One region of the Paraburkholderia sp. GAS38 genome, then DNA from elsewhere that is predicted to be linked to it. Evidence: riboswitches for the same ligand, from Rfam matches in the RefSeq annotation. Region 1 holds a riboswitch; the other holds the start of a gene.
What was found. Region 1 has a riboswitch for glycine ahead of gcvT (glycine cleavage system aminomethyltransferase GcvT). Riboswitches for the same ligand answer to the same signal wherever they lie in the genome.

Region 1 (7,280 bases):
TGTTGTCCTTTGCGTCGAGATAGGTTTCGAGCGCGCTACGGCAGCGCGCGAGCGGCGGGGTGGTCATGCGGGCGGGTCTCCGTTGAGCAGGCCGCGCCACTGTAGCGCGACACCGCCCGCAAAGCGCCGATGCACCTGCCGCGCACGGGGTCTTGCCAACAAGACCCACCGCGGCCCCCGAATCAAGGCTTCTGCAACAGCGCCTTCAAACTCGCGAGCCGGTCCTTCGGCGACATCGGCGCCTCATCCGCCGTCGGCGGCGGCGCTTCGTCGAGGCCCATTTCGGGAATGAAACGCGACGGCTCGCACACCACCGTCTCCCGCGCGCGCTTTCTCTTCTTGCACCAGTTCAGATGCAAACTGCGCTGCGCACGCGTGATCGCCACGTACATCAGCCGGCGTTCTTCTTCAATGCGTCCTTCGTCGATCGGCGCGTCGTCCGAGCCGCCGCGGTGCGGCATGATGCCTTCCTCGACGCCCACCAGAAACACGTGCGGATACTCGAGCCCCTTCGACGCATGCACCGTCGAAAGCCGCACCGCGTCCGGATCTTCCTCTTTACCTTCGAGCATCGACATCAGCGCGACCGTCTGGATCAGGCCGAGCAGGTTCTTGCCGGTATCCGCGAGACCGTCGGCGTTGTCGTAGCCGGTGGCCTCGGACCCCGCCGCAGGCTCCGGCTTGGTGCCCTTGCGCTTCAACCACTCGATAAACTCCAGCACGTTCTGCCATTTCGACTGCGCCTGGCGCTCGTCGAATGCGTCGTACAGGTACGCCTCGTAGTGGATCGCGTCCATCAGGTCGTTGAGCACCTCGGAGGCCGGATCCTTGTCCGCGCGGTCGGTCAGGCGCTGCATGAAATCGCAGAAGGTGCGCAGCGGTTCCACCTGGCGCACCGACAGCCGCGCCTCGATGCCGCCCATATACACCGCCTCGAACAGCGACACCTTCGCCTGGCCCGCGAACGACCCAAGCGCTTCGAGCGTCGTGTTGCCCACGCCACGCCGCGGTGTGGTGATCGCGCGGATGAACGCGGGATCGTCGTCGGCGTTGGCGATCAGGCGCAGATACGCGCAGATATCCTTGATCTCGGCCTTGTCGAAAAACGACTGCCCGCCCGACAGCACGTACGGAATCCGCTCGCGCCGCAGCACCTGTTCGAAGATGCGCGCCTGAAAATTGCCGCGGTAGAGGATGGCGTAATCGCGGAACTGCGCGCGCCGCTCGAACTTGTGCGCGGACAGACGGAACACTACGGATTCGGCTTCGTGCTCTTCGTCGTTGCAGCCGGTCACGGTGATGGTGTCGCCCATGCCGTGTTCGGACCACAGCTTCTTTTCGAACAGCTTCGGGTTATTCGCGATCACGTTGTTCGCGGCGGTCAGGATGCGCACCGTCGAACGGTAGTTCTGCTCGAGCTTGATCAGATGCAGCTTCGGGAAGTCCTTGCTGAGCTGCCCCAGGTTCTCGAGCGTCGCGCCGCGCCAGCCGTAGATGGCCTGATCGTCGTCGCCCACCGCCGTGAAGGCCGCGCGCGGCCCGGCCAGCAGCTTCACGAGTTCGTACTGGCAGGCATTCGTGTCCTGGTACTCATCGATCAGCAGATAGCGCAGCTTGTTCTGCCAGCGCTCGCGCACCTGCTCGTTCTTCGCAAAGAGCTCGGCGGGCACGCGGATCAGATCGTCGAAATCCACGGCCTGGTACGCGTGCAGCGTCGCCACGTAATTGCGGTAGACGATCGCGGCCTGATGTTCGTCCTCGTTCGCGGCAATCGCCATCGCCTCGTCGGGCATGATCATGCCGTTTTTCCACAGCGAGATGATCGACTGGATCTTGCGGATGAACCCCTTGTCCGTCGAGCCGACCTGTTCCTGGATCATGCCGAAGCAGTCGTCCGAATCCATGATCGAGAACTGCGGCTTCAGGCCGACGTGTTCCGCCTCCTGACGCAGGATCTGCACGCCAAGCGAGTGGAAGGTACACACCGTCAACTGATTGACGGGCACCTTGCGGCCTTCCTTGCCGGGCGTCGTCAGCGTCTTGCCCTCGAGCAGCTTGCCGACGCGCTCGCGCATTTCCGCCGCCGCCTTGTTCGTGAAGGTCACGGCGGCGATGTGGCGCGGCTCGAAGCCTTTGACTTCGATCAGGTGCGCAATCTTCTGCGTAATCACGCGCGTCTTGCCACTGCCTGCGCCGGCAAGCACGAGACAGGGACCGTCGAGATAGCGCACCGCTTCGTTTTGGGCGGGATTCAGGCCTGCGGACATCGTGTGTGGATGGGGTCTTACGGTTGAGGGGGGAACTGCGGCGGCAGGTCGGCTGAGCCGATTCGCGCGAGAGGAGCGATGTTAACACGAAGCCCGCACGCACTCCGCGAGCCGCGCCCCGCGTGCCGTCCGCTCAGTTGGCAACCAGGTTGGCAACTGGGTTGGCTATTTCGCCGGCAACCGGGTTGGCAACCAAGTCGGCAACCTGGTTGCCAACTGAGCCGCCGAAACAGGCCGCACGCGGGACATGCCACAATTACAGGCCGCGCGCCGCCGCCGCGGTGGCAAAGCGGCGCGCTTTTTTCGCAGGAAACTCACATGTCTGCACCGCTGAAAACAGGATTGATGGGTTACGGTTTTGCTGGCGCGACCTTCCACGCGCCGGTGATTGAGCACTGCGGCCGGGCCACCGTCGCGGCGATCGCCACCAGCAAGCCCGAGCCGGCCCGCGCCGACTATCCGCGCGCCACCGTCGTGCCCGATCTCGACGCCCTGCTCGCGCTCGACGACCTCCAGTGCATCGTGATCGCAACGCCGAACGATACCCACTTCGACCTCGCCAAACGCACGCTCGAAGCCGGCAAAAACGTGGTGGTCGACAAGCCGGTCACGCTGACGGCCACGGAGGCCATGACGCTCGCCAATCTGGCGCTGGCGCGCGGCCTCACCTTCGCGCCGTTTCACAATCGCCGCTGGGACGGCGATTTCCTCACCGTTCGCGATCTGCTCGCGAGCGGCGAGTTGGGCCGCGTCACGCACTACGAATCGCACTTCGACCGCTTTCGTCCGGATGTGCGGCCGCGCTGGCGCGAAGAGGCGTCGCGCGGCGGCGGCCTGCTGTTCGATCTCGGGCCGCATCTGATCGACCAGGCGCTTGCGCTGTTCGGCGCGCCGGCGACCGTGTCGGCCACCGTCAAGACGTATCGCGACGGCGGCGGCGCGCCCGACTACGTGCATCTGCAACTCGGTTACCCCGGCCTCGAAGTCGTGCTGCACGCGAGCGCCCTCACCGCTCTCGCGCCGCCGCGTTTCGCCATCGACGGCACGCGCGGCAGCTACGTCAAACGCGAACTCGACACTCAGGAAGATCAGTTGAAAGCGGGGCTGCGGCCTGGCGACGCCGGTTTCGGCGGCGGCAATGCGGCGGGGTTGCTGCGCGTGCTGGACGCGAACAATCAGGAAGTGGAGCGTACTTTGCCCACCCGTGATGGCGACTACGTCGGTTTTTATCAGGCGCTGGCCGCCACGATCCTCGACGGCGAACGCTTCCCGGTCAGGCCGCAAGACGCCGTCGACGTCATGACGATCATCGAACTGGCCGCGCGCAGCGAAGAGGAAGGCCAGCGCCTGCCATTCGAGCGGATTCGCTGAGAACGCGACGCAGGTCGTGGCAAGTCATCGCAAGTTGCGGCTTACATGACGGTAACCGCTGCCAACAGTTCCGAAAGGAACGCTCCGTTACAATATATTGCTGAGTTCAGGTCAGCGTGTAGCAGCGGCTAGCCGTTGCTACACGATATCGATCTGAGCATCGATCACGAAAAGACGACGACTTAGGAGAGTAGGTATGCAACGTTTCATCCGTGCGCTGGCAGGTGTGGCGCTGGTTTCTTCGCTGGCCGCCTGCGTGGTCGCGCCGCCGCCCCCGGCACCGCACCCCGACCAGCATGAAATCGCCATTCAACGCCTGAATCAGGTTTACGGCCGTGCCGACAACCTGAGCCACCGCATCGACAATCATGTCAATCAAGGCTACTACCCGCCCCCGCAAGGCGGCGCATTGCATCACCGCCTCGACGTGATCCGTCAGGAAGCGCATGACATGGCGGCGCAGCATGGCGGCGGCCTGTCCGGCGACGAACAGCGCGTGCTGAACCAGGAACTCGACGGCGCAGCGCACGCAATCGGCGAGTAAGCCTCTCGGCAATCTGCTGTGAAAGCACAGGCGCGGGGATCATTCCCCGCGCTTTTTTTTGGCGTGCGCCGTGTGCATCGCACCACCGCGCCGTCCTCTCAAGCCTCCATTTGACAAGCCTCCGGGCCTCGCGTACATTCGCCGCACGCGTCGGGAGAGCGCGCTGGCCGCATTGTTTTTCGCAGGCCGCGCCGCCGAAGGGGCACACCCGCAAACTCTCAGGCAAAAGGACCGACCGCGTCGAAGAACCCGTCTGATACCGGCATCGTCCGGGCTTCCATCAGGCACCGGTTTTTCGCACTCTGGAGAGCGGCAGTAGCCAGCGGCATAGGACATCGTCGATGCCAGGCAGGCTGCCCACCGAAGGGGCGCGCGTTTCGCCGTCACGGCTTGCAAAGGCTTGCAAACCCGCACGGCAGCGCAATCTCTCAGGTATCGAGGACAGAGGGGTCATGCATGGCATCGCTCGCAGGCATTTTGGCCGCGAGGGATCAAGCCGCATGGCCTTTTTGTATCCGTCGAGATTGCCTGAGGCCCTGATGACCGAACTCAAACACACCCCGCTTAACGCCACCCATCGCGCGCTGAATGCCCGCATGGTCGATTTCGGCGGCTGGGACATGCCCGTCAACTACGGCTCGCAGATCGACGAACACCGCGCCGTGCGCACCGACGCCGGCATGTTCGACGTGTCGCACATGTGCGTCGTCGATTTCCAGGGCGAGCGCGTGCGCGCCTTCTTCGAACACGCCCTCGCCAACAATGTCGGCAAGCTGCAAACCCCGGGGCGCGCACTCTACTCCTGCCTGCTGAACCCGGATGGCGGCGTGATCGACGACCTGATCGTCTATTTCTTCAGCGAAGATCACTTCCGCCTGGTCGTCAACGCCGGCACGGCCGAGAAGGACGTCGCCTGGTTCGGCAAGCTGAACGCCGATGGCCACTACGGCCTCACCATCACGCCGCGCCGCGATCTGGCGATCGTCGCCGTGCAGGGACCGAACGCCCGCGAAAGAGTCTGGCAAGTCGCACCGTCCAGCCGCACCTCCACGGAACTGCTCAAGCCCTTCAACGCGGCCATTGTAGACAACACGCCGTTCGGCGAGTTGATGATTGCCCGCACCGGCTACACCGGCGAAGACGGTTTCGAAATCGTGCTGCCGGCCGCCTCCGTCTGCGAGTTCTGGGACGCGCTGCAACGCCAGGGCGTGCGCCCGGCCGGTCTCGGCGCGCGCGACACGCTGCGTCTCGAAGCCGGCATGAACCTCTACGGCCAGGACATGGACGACAACGTCTCGCCGCTGGACGCCGGTCTCGCCTGGACAGTGGACCTGACGTCGCCGCGCGACTTCGTCGGCAAGTCGAAGCTCGAAGCCGACGGTTCGCAAGCCGCTTTCGTCGGCCTGATCCTGCAGAAGGAAAACGGCAAGGCGGGCGGCGTGCTGCGCGCCCATCAGAAGGTCGTCACGCCGCACGGCGACGGTGAAATCACCAGCGGCACGTTCTCGCCGACCATGCAGGAATCCATCGCCTTCGCGCGCGTACCGAAGGACGTGAAACCCGGCGATATCGTCCACGTGCAAATCCGTGACAAAGCCCTTCCCGCAAGCGTGGTAAAACTGCCGTTCGTGCGCAACGGCAAGGTGCTTGCGGTTTAAGCGGCTCCGTCGCGTACGCCCCCTCTTTTAAGCTATTCCCGAACACACCGCATAGGAGCATCCGATGAGCATCCCGGCCGATCTGAAATACACCGAATCGCACGAATGGGTCCGCACCGAAGCAGACGGCACGCTGACGGTCGGCATCACCGACCACGCGCAAGAAGCGCTCGGCGACATCGTCTTCTTCGAAGTCCAGGAACTGGGCAAGACCGTGACCGCCGGCGACACCGTCGCGGTCATCGAATCCGTGAAAGCCGCTTCCGATATCTACGCGCCGGTCTCGGGCGAAATCATCGAAGCCAACACGGCCGTGGCCGACACGCCGGACTCCGTCAACAGCGCGCCGTATGAAAGCTGGCTGTTCAAGATCAAGCCGGCCGCCGACGCCACGCATGACCGCCTGATCGACGCCGCCGCTTATACGAAGTCCATCGGCGCCTAAGAGGCATTCAACACTCGTATCAACCGTCAGGTGCGGCGTCCGACGAACGCGGACGGCCGCACCGCCAGGAACACCCCATGAAGCTCGAACACCCGGATCGTCTGATGAACCGCACTCCTCTCTCGCTCGCCGCGCTCGAAGTGCATGATGCCTTCGCTGAACGGCACATCGGCCCGGACTCGGCCGACCAGCAAGCGATGCTCGAAGCCCTCGGCTTCGCGTCGCGCGCCGCGCTGATCGACGCCGTGATTCCGCAGACGATCCGCCGCAGCGAAACGCTGCCGCTCGGCCCCTTCACGCAGCCGAAGAGCGAAGCCGAAGCGCTCGCCGCGCTGCGCGAACTGGCGGACAAGAACCAGGTGTTCCGCTCGTATATCGGGCAGGGCTATTACAACGCGCACACCCCCACGGTGATCCTGCGCAACGTGCTCGAAAATCCGGCGTGGTACACGGCTTACACGCCGTATCAGCCGGAAATCTCGCAAGGCCGTCTCGAAGCGCTGCTGAACTTCCAGCAGATGATCATCGACCTGACCGGCCTCGCCATCTCCAACGCGTCGCTGCTCGACGAGGCCACCGCCGCCGCCGAAGCGATGACCCTGCTGCAACGCGTGGGCAAGCCGAAGTCGAACGTCTTCTACGTCGCCGACGACGTGCTGCCGCAAACCATCGAAGTGGTGAAGACGCGCGCCACGCCGGTCGGCATCGAAGTGAAGGTCGGCCCGGCGGCGGACGCCGCCAACGCCAATGCGTTCGGCGTGCTGCTGCAATACCCGGGCGTGAACGGCGATGTGCGCGACTACCGCGCACTCGCTGAAGCGATCCACGCAGCGGGCGGCCATGTGGTGGTCGCCGCCGATCTGCTCGCGCTCACCGTGCTCACGCCGCCGGGCGAATGGGGCGCGGACGTCGCCGTCGGCAACACCCAGCGTTTCGGCGTGCCGGTTGGCTTCGGCGGCCCGCACGCGGCGTATCTGGCCGTGCGCGACGAATTC
Region 2 (7,280 bases), on a different contig from region 1:
ACCTCCAACCTCACCACCGCGCATGAAATGGCGCGCAGCCTGCGGGCCGGCACGGTGTGGGTCAACTGCTACGACGAAGGGGGCGATATGAACTTCCCGTTCGGCGGCTACAAACAATCGGGCAACGGCCGTGACAAGTCGTTGCACGCACTGGAGAAGTACACCGAGCTGAAGTCTACGCTGGTGCGGCTGCGCTAAAGGATTCGCAAGCCAGCGCGGCGGTGCGTCGTTCCGGCGCCGTCGCGTTCCCAATGAATCCGAAGCCGGGTGATACGCGCACAACCTCAGGAAAACCGCGTGTGTTGCCGGCATGTTTTATCAGGTCATCCCATGACTGAACTCCTCTATGGCGACGGTGCAATCCGCCGTCCGTCCCTCTACGGGTCCTCGATCGAAAATACCTACGCGGGCGTGCTGTCGTTCATGCGGCGCAAGTACACGCGCGAACTGGCCGGGGCCGACGTGGTCGTTTCCGGCGTGCCGCTCGATCTGGCTACCACCTTTCGCTCCGGCGCGCGCCTCGGTCCCGCTGCGGTGCGGGCGGCGAGCGTGCAGTTGTCCGAGTTGCATCCCTATCCGTGGGGCTTCAATCCGTTCGACGATCTCGCCGTGACCGATTACGGCGACTGCTGGTTCGACGCGCACAACCCGATGACCGTCAAGCCGGCCATCGTCGAGCATGCCCGCACGATTCTGCGTTCGGATGCGAAGATGCTGACGTTGGGCGGCGATCACTACATCACCTATCCGTTGCTGATTGCGCATGCGGAGAAGTATGGCAAGCCCTTGTCGCTGATCCATTTCGACGCCCACTGCGATACCTGGGCCGACGATAGTCCGGACAGCCTGAATCACGGCTCGATGTTCTACAAGGCGGTGAAGGACGGCCTGATCGATCCGAAGACGTCGGTGCAGATCGGCATCCGCACGTGGAACGACGACTTCATGGGCATCAACATCCTCGATGCGGCGTGGGTGCATGAGCATGGCACGCGCGCTGCGGTGGAGCGGATCATGTCGATTGTCGGCGAGCGTCCCACGTATCTGACCTTCGATATCGACTGTCTCGATCCGGCTTTTGCACCGGGCACGGGCACGCCGGTAGCCGGCGGCTTGTCGTCGGCACAGGGGCTCGCCATCGTGCGGGGCCTGGGCGGCGTGAACCTGATTGGCGCGGACGTCGTCGAAGTGGCGCCCGCCTACGACCAGAGCGAGATCACCGCCATTGCCGCCGCGCACATTGCCTGCGACGTGCTGTGCCTGTGGCGGCAACGCAAGGTAGCGGGGCGTTGACGTTGTTGTAAGCAGCGCGGCCGGCGTCAGCTCGCGGAGGACGCTTCGCGGGGTTGGCGCCGGCCTTCCAGTAGACCGAGTGTGTATATGGCAAGCGCGCCGCTGGCGAGCGCGAGTTGCCACATCAGCATGTCGCTGCCTAGCGCCTTCATGGCGAAGCCGGCGAGCAACGGACCGGCAATCGAGCTGACCGTGAAGGTCAGCGAAACCAGCCGCATGTTGCGGGTCAAGGCGGCTTTATCGCCGCTTGCGGCGGCGAACATCCCTAGCGTGATAAAGGCGCTATTCATTCCACCCAGCAAGACTGCGCTCGCCGCCAGCAGCCCCGACGCAGGCGCGGCCAGGGCGAACGACACGACTGCGAGCGCGCTTGCTGCTGCACAGACGACGACCGCTGCGGCGAGACTGACGCGCTGGGCGAACCAGCCAACCGGAAACTGCAACGCCATCCCGCCGATACCGAAGCAGGTGAGCAGGGTAGCGGTTTGTGTCGCGCTGAGTCCGCGTCCGTCGGCGAAGAGCGGAAAGAGGCCGTAGAGCGCGCCGTCGCCGAGACCACCGAATGCCACGACCACCATGCCGAGACAGACGAGCGGGCCGATTGCCGTTGTTTGGGACCTCGCCTTGGCAGGTTCGGTTGCGAGGTGTGCGGGTAAGTGAGGTTGCAGGGCTAGCTCGCGGGTCTGCGGCGTTGTTGGCGCAGCGAGCGGATTCGCTGGACGTCCGCTTGAGCGCGCAGCGTTGGGGCGGCGCGACTCGTCAGCGGTCAACCATAGCGGAATCGCCGCGGCAAACGTGAACAAGGCCCCCGCACCAAAGGTGATGCGGCCATCGACGGCGCACCACGTTGCAAGAGCCGGCCCGATTACACCGGCCGCTGCGATCAGCGCTTCATGAATGCCGACCACCCGGCCACTGGCCCGCTCGGGCACTAGTCTGTACAACCAGGTTTCATTGGCGATCCAGCGCAGGCCGATGCCGAGTCCGGTCAGCATGCCGGGAATCAGCCACCACGGCGACGCCAGCCAGCCTATCGTTGCGAATGCGACGATGCTCGCCGCAAGCCCCAGCGTAACGGTTGCCTTTGCACCGATTCGCTCCGCCAGATGCGGCGCCGCCAGCAGCCCCGCGACCATGCCGGCCCACTGGGCAGCGGAAAACAGCCCCGCGCGCGGTGCGTCGAGGCCGTGATGCGCCAGCCAGACCGGCAACACCATAAAGCCGATCCCGAACTGGCCGATCTGCGCCAGCGCCGACACGGCGGTCAGCGCGCCGATCGCACGCCAGCGCACCGGCGTCGCGGGATTCATGAGCCGCTCCGTTCGGGCATCGGCAAGCCCTGTTCGCGGCATTCGACCGGGCAACCTGCTGCGAGGCACGGACCGTCGTCGCATAGACGACACAACTGCATGGCATGCGCAGGGTCGCGCGTTTCATGCCAGAGAATCTTGATCAACAGGTCTTCGAACACGACCCGTTCGTCGTCGTCGAGCCGGCTTACCACGCGCTGCAGCATGCGTTCGCGCGCCGTCTGCATGCGCTTCGCTTCGCGCCGGCCAGCAGTGGTCAGCGCGAGCGCCACCGCGCGTTTGTCGGCGCCTGGTTTCTTTTCGATCAGGCCGGCCTCGACCAGACCCGCCACCGCGCGGACGGCCGCCGGATGCGACAGATCGACCGCATCGCGCAGCACTTCAATGGAGGAATCCGGATACTGGCCCACCGCATTGAGGATGGCGCGCGCCGTGGGACCGGCGAGCGCGGCCACGGTGGTCTGCGCATTCATCTCGTCCGTCACCAGCAGGGCGAGCACCCCAAGCAGATTTTCTGTGCGCTGCGTCATGGCAATACCTCAATGTGTGCGGTCTGCATATATGCATTATGCACACATTGAGGGAGGAGCGCAAGTTTACTTTTGCGGTGGCGAGTCAGCCTGAATTCGCCGCTTAGGCCTGCTGCGTTCTCGTTGAGGCGATTACATCGGCCACGCCCGTAGCGGTCGCGGCGGACAGCGTCCAGCCAAGATGCCCGTGTCCGGTGTTATAGAACACGCCGGGCAGGCGGCCTTTGCCGACCTTTGGCAACATGCTGGGCAGCATCGGACGCAAACCGGCCCATGGAATGACGCGCGACGTATTCACCTGCGGGAAGTAGCGACGGGTCCATTCGGTGAGCGGAGCAATGCGTTCGGCGCGGATATCGCGATTGAAGCCGTTGATTTCGGCTGTGCCGGCCACGCGGAAGCGGTCGGCGCCGAGACGGCTCGTGACGATCTTCGCGCTGTCGTCGAGCAGGCTGACCCAGGGCGCGCCTTGCTGGCTCGCGGCGTCGTCGAGGCAAACGGTGATCGAATAGCCTTTGACCGGGTAGATGTTGACCCGGTCGCCGAGCATCGACGCGAATGCGCGGCTCTTCACGCCGGCACACACGACGATCTGCGCAAACGTCTGCTGAAACGGCTCGCCCGCCTGCTTCGCGGCGACGCTGAAGGCGCCGGCGGAATCGCGCGTGATCGACGCAATCTCCGTGTCGTAGCGGAATTCGACGCCATGACGCTCGCACGCTTGCGCGAGGCCGCGGGTGAACTTGTGGATGTCGCCGGTCGAATCTGAGGGCGTGAAGAAGCCGCCGTGGAAGGCGCCGTCGAGCGTCGGTTCAATGCGGCGAATGTCGGCCACGTTCACCGCGTTGCGCTCGAGGCCGCCTTCGTTGAGCAGCGCATTCACCTTCGCTGCTGCATCGAACTCCTTGCGGGTCTTGTAGACGTGCAGAATGCCGCGCTTTTCGAGGTCGAAATCGATCTGCTCGCGCGCCGCAATCGAAAACAGATGCTCGCGCGCGGCGATCGCCAGCCGCACGGTTTCGATGGTGTTGGCACGGTAATGCGGAATCTGCCGCAGGAACTCGCCCATCCACGAGTACTTGTGCCAGCTCGGCAGCGGATTGAGCAGCAGCGGGGCGTCGCGCGTCAGCATCCAGCGCAGGCCTTTGACGACCGTGGCGGTGCTGTTCCACACCTCGGCGTTGCTGACCGATAGCTGGCCGCCGTTGGCGAATGAGGTTTCCATCGCGGCGTAGCGGTGGCGTTCGAACACGGTTACGTTGAAGCCGCGTTGCGCGAGGGCGTAAGCGGTCGTGACGCCGGTAATGCCGGCGCCAATGATGGCGATGCGTGACATGTCATGGTCCAGAGTGAGTGAGCAGGGCCGTTGCCGGCTTCCATGCCCCATCTGTCCATGTACCTGAGAGTTTCTTTCCGCGCGCATCCCGTTGCCGGGCGGGCGGAAATCCCCTTCGGTGGGCGCGTTAAGCGCCGCTCTCCAGATGTTCCCGCTGGGCGGTCCTTGTGCCTGAGAGTTTCCGGGGCGGTTGCTCCGTCGGCGCCGTCACCGCATTTCTGCGTGACAGTCTCTCCCGCGACAGCGTGTAGAACGGCGTAACGGTAGCCGTTCGCAAATAATCCGGCAAGCGTTTTTTTGCGGTTGCGGTTTTCTGTCCGAGCGGGGCGGGTGGTTCGCATATTTGCGCCGGGTGCATCAATCGTATAGCCTTGGTCAGGTTCGCCAGCCTTGATCCAACCCAACTATCCTGCACCGTGAAGGACATCCTCGCCCTCAAGCTCTACACCCGCGTTGCGCGTCTCGGCAGTTTCTCGGCTGCGGCGCGTGAGTTCGGGCTGTCGCAATCGCAGGTGTCGCGCATCGTCGCCGAACTGGAAGGCGACCTGGGCGCGCGTCTGCTCACGCGTACCACGCGCGCGGTCGTGTTGACCGACGCGGGCGCCGAGTTCCTGTCGCGTCTGGATCCGATCCTCATGGCGCTCGAGGATGCCGAGCAGAGCGTGCGCGAAGGCAGCGAGTTGCGCGGCATGTTGCGCATGAGCATGCCCAGCAGTGTCGCAATCCGCGAAGTCATTCCACGGCTCGCGCCGTTTCTCCAACGTCATCCGGCGCTGCGTCTGCAGATGTTGCTCGGCGACCGCCCGCAGGATCTCGTCAAGGACGCGGTGGATGTCGCCATCAGGCTCGGGCGTCTGGTGGATTCGAGCGCGACGGCCACGCTGATCACGCAGATTGCGCGGGTGATCGTCGCCTCGCCCGATTACCTCGAACGCCATGGTGTGCCGGTGACGCCCGATCAACTGACGCAGCACCGCATCGTGGGTGGACCCGCGTCCGTGGTCCCGACGGGCTGGAAGTTCGCACGCGCAGGCGAGGAGGTGGCGCTCGACCTCGACGCGCATTTCTCGACCAACGAGAACGAGGGCGCCGTCGCTGCCGCGGCTGCCGGCATCGGCATTGCTTCGACCAGCGAATGGGCTTGCCGCCGCGAACTGGCCGATGGCTCGCTGGTCCGGCTGCTGGTCGACTGGAAGACGGCCGACATCCCGGTGCATGCGTACTTTCCGATGGGCCGCGCAACCCGCGCCGCCGGGCGCGCAGTCGTCGAACATCTCATGGCCGATTTCAGGCGCGAACAGCACGCCGCTGTTTTGTGAACCTCACGATTCCTGCGCCTTAGTGCCGGCTTGTCGCGGCGGCCTCCGGCTGCCTGGCGTATGACGTGTGACCCACCCGCCGCGTCGCCATCTATGCATCCCATACATAAGACATAGCAGAAACCGATGGCTACCGCCGGCGGCGGCGCGCGCTTATCTTCTCCATCATCCGCTTCGCCAATACCTGACTCACATGGGGCGGCGGCGATCCGATTCATTCACGTTCATCGAGACTGACATGAGCAAAACGACACCGGAGCAAAACAAGGCCCTCGTCCTGGAGGCATTCGATACGTTGTTCAACCAGCGCGACTATGAGGCGGCCGAACGCTTCTGGTCGGACCGCTACATTCAGCACAGTGCGCATATCGCGCCGGGGCGCGAGGGGCTGTTTGCGCTGATCCGCACGCTGCCCGACACGCTGCGCTACGAGAATCAGTTGATCGTGGCCGAAGGCGACTACGTGATCGCGCACGGCCGTTTCTCCGGCAGCGGCAGACCGGCCGCGTGGATTGCCGCGGACGTCGTCCGCTTTGAGGACGGCAAGCTCGCCGAACACTGGGACGTGCTGCAAGACGAAGTCACTGCGGCGCAATCGGTCAGCGGCCTGCCGATGTTCGGCGACCGGTTCCCCGATTGAGCGCTGAAGTCACTATTACGGCAGTCTCAACCTATCTGCGATATCCTTAAGGAGTCCATCATGAAACTCAGCGGCAACACGATCTTTATTACGGGCGGCGGTTCAGGCATTGGCCGTGGGCTGGCCGAGGCGCTGCATCGGCGCGGCAACAAGGTGATCATCGGCGGACGGCGGCGCAGCCATCTCGACGAGGTGGTGGCCGCGAACCCCGGCATGGCGGCAGTCGAGCTGGACATCACCGATGCAGCGAACATCGAGCGGGTGGCGGCGCAACTGATCAAGACGTATCCCGCTCTCAACGTGCTGATCAACAACGCGGGTGTGATGCAAACGGATGCGGCGGCCGGCCGCATCGACGATGCGCTGATGGTCTCCACCATCACGACCAACCTGATGGGGCCGATCCGCATGACCTCCGCGCTGATCGACCATCTCAAGACGAAGAACGATGCCGTGGTCGCCTATACCAGTTCGGTGCTGGCGTTCGTGCCGCTGGCGGTGACGGCGGTGTATTCGTCGACCAAGGCGGCACTGCATTCCTATGTCATGTCGCAACGCTTCATGCTGCGCGATACCACGGTACGTGTGCTCGAAATCGCGCCGCCGTGGGTGCGCACCGATCTGATGAACAGCCGCGAGGCCGAACAGGCCATGCCGCTGGATGCGTTTATCGACGAAACGATTGCCGCTCTCGGCACCGACGCCAATGAGGTGCTGGTCGAGAACGCCAGGTTGTTCCGCGGTAACCCCGGACCGGGCGAGCATGATCTTGTGAACGGCTTTAACGCGCAGATGGTGGAAGTGTTCTCGGGGTGAGGCGGGGTCTTTATGAAGCGCCATGCGTACTCGGGC

Region 2: linked by a shared signal. The riboswitch ahead of P3T42_RS12805 (D-amino acid dehydrogenase) and the one ahead of gcvT (glycine cleavage system aminomethyltransferase GcvT) in region 1 are both predicted to bind glycine.

The regions. Positions count from the first base shown of each region.
Region 1 is NZ_JBNDJO010000012.1:238,283-245,562, forward strand. It holds gene P3T42_RS26155 (hypothetical protein) at 1-67, opposite strand, end outside; gene P3T42_RS26160 (UvrD-helicase domain-containing protein) at 183-2,267, opposite strand; gene P3T42_RS26165 (oxidoreductase) at 2,586-3,638, shown strand; gene P3T42_RS26170 (hypothetical protein) at 3,835-4,182, shown strand; glycine riboswitch at 4,324-4,426, shown strand; glycine riboswitch at 4,475-4,637, shown strand; gene gcvT (glycine cleavage system aminomethyltransferase GcvT) at 4,722-5,840, shown strand; gene gcvH (glycine cleavage system protein GcvH) at 5,905-6,285, shown strand; gene gcvP (aminomethyl-transferring glycine dehydrogenase) at 6,363-7,280, shown strand, end outside.
Region 2 is NZ_JBNDJO010000004.1:513,758-521,037, reverse strand. It holds gene P3T42_RS12825 (aldehyde dehydrogenase) at 1-198, shown strand, start outside; gene speB (agmatinase) at 331-1,293, shown strand; gene P3T42_RS12815 (MFS transporter) at 1,320-2,603, opposite strand; gene P3T42_RS12810 (MarR family winged helix-turn-helix transcriptional regulator) at 2,600-3,133, opposite strand; gene P3T42_RS12805 (D-amino acid dehydrogenase) at 3,237-4,469, opposite strand; glycine riboswitch at 4,511-4,624, opposite strand; gene P3T42_RS12800 (LysR substrate-binding domain-containing protein) at 4,886-5,788, shown strand; gene P3T42_RS12795 (nuclear transport factor 2 family protein) at 6,027-6,428, shown strand; gene P3T42_RS12790 (SDR family oxidoreductase) at 6,489-7,244, shown strand; gene P3T42_RS12785 (DUF3237 domain-containing protein) at 7,280-7,280, opposite strand, start outside.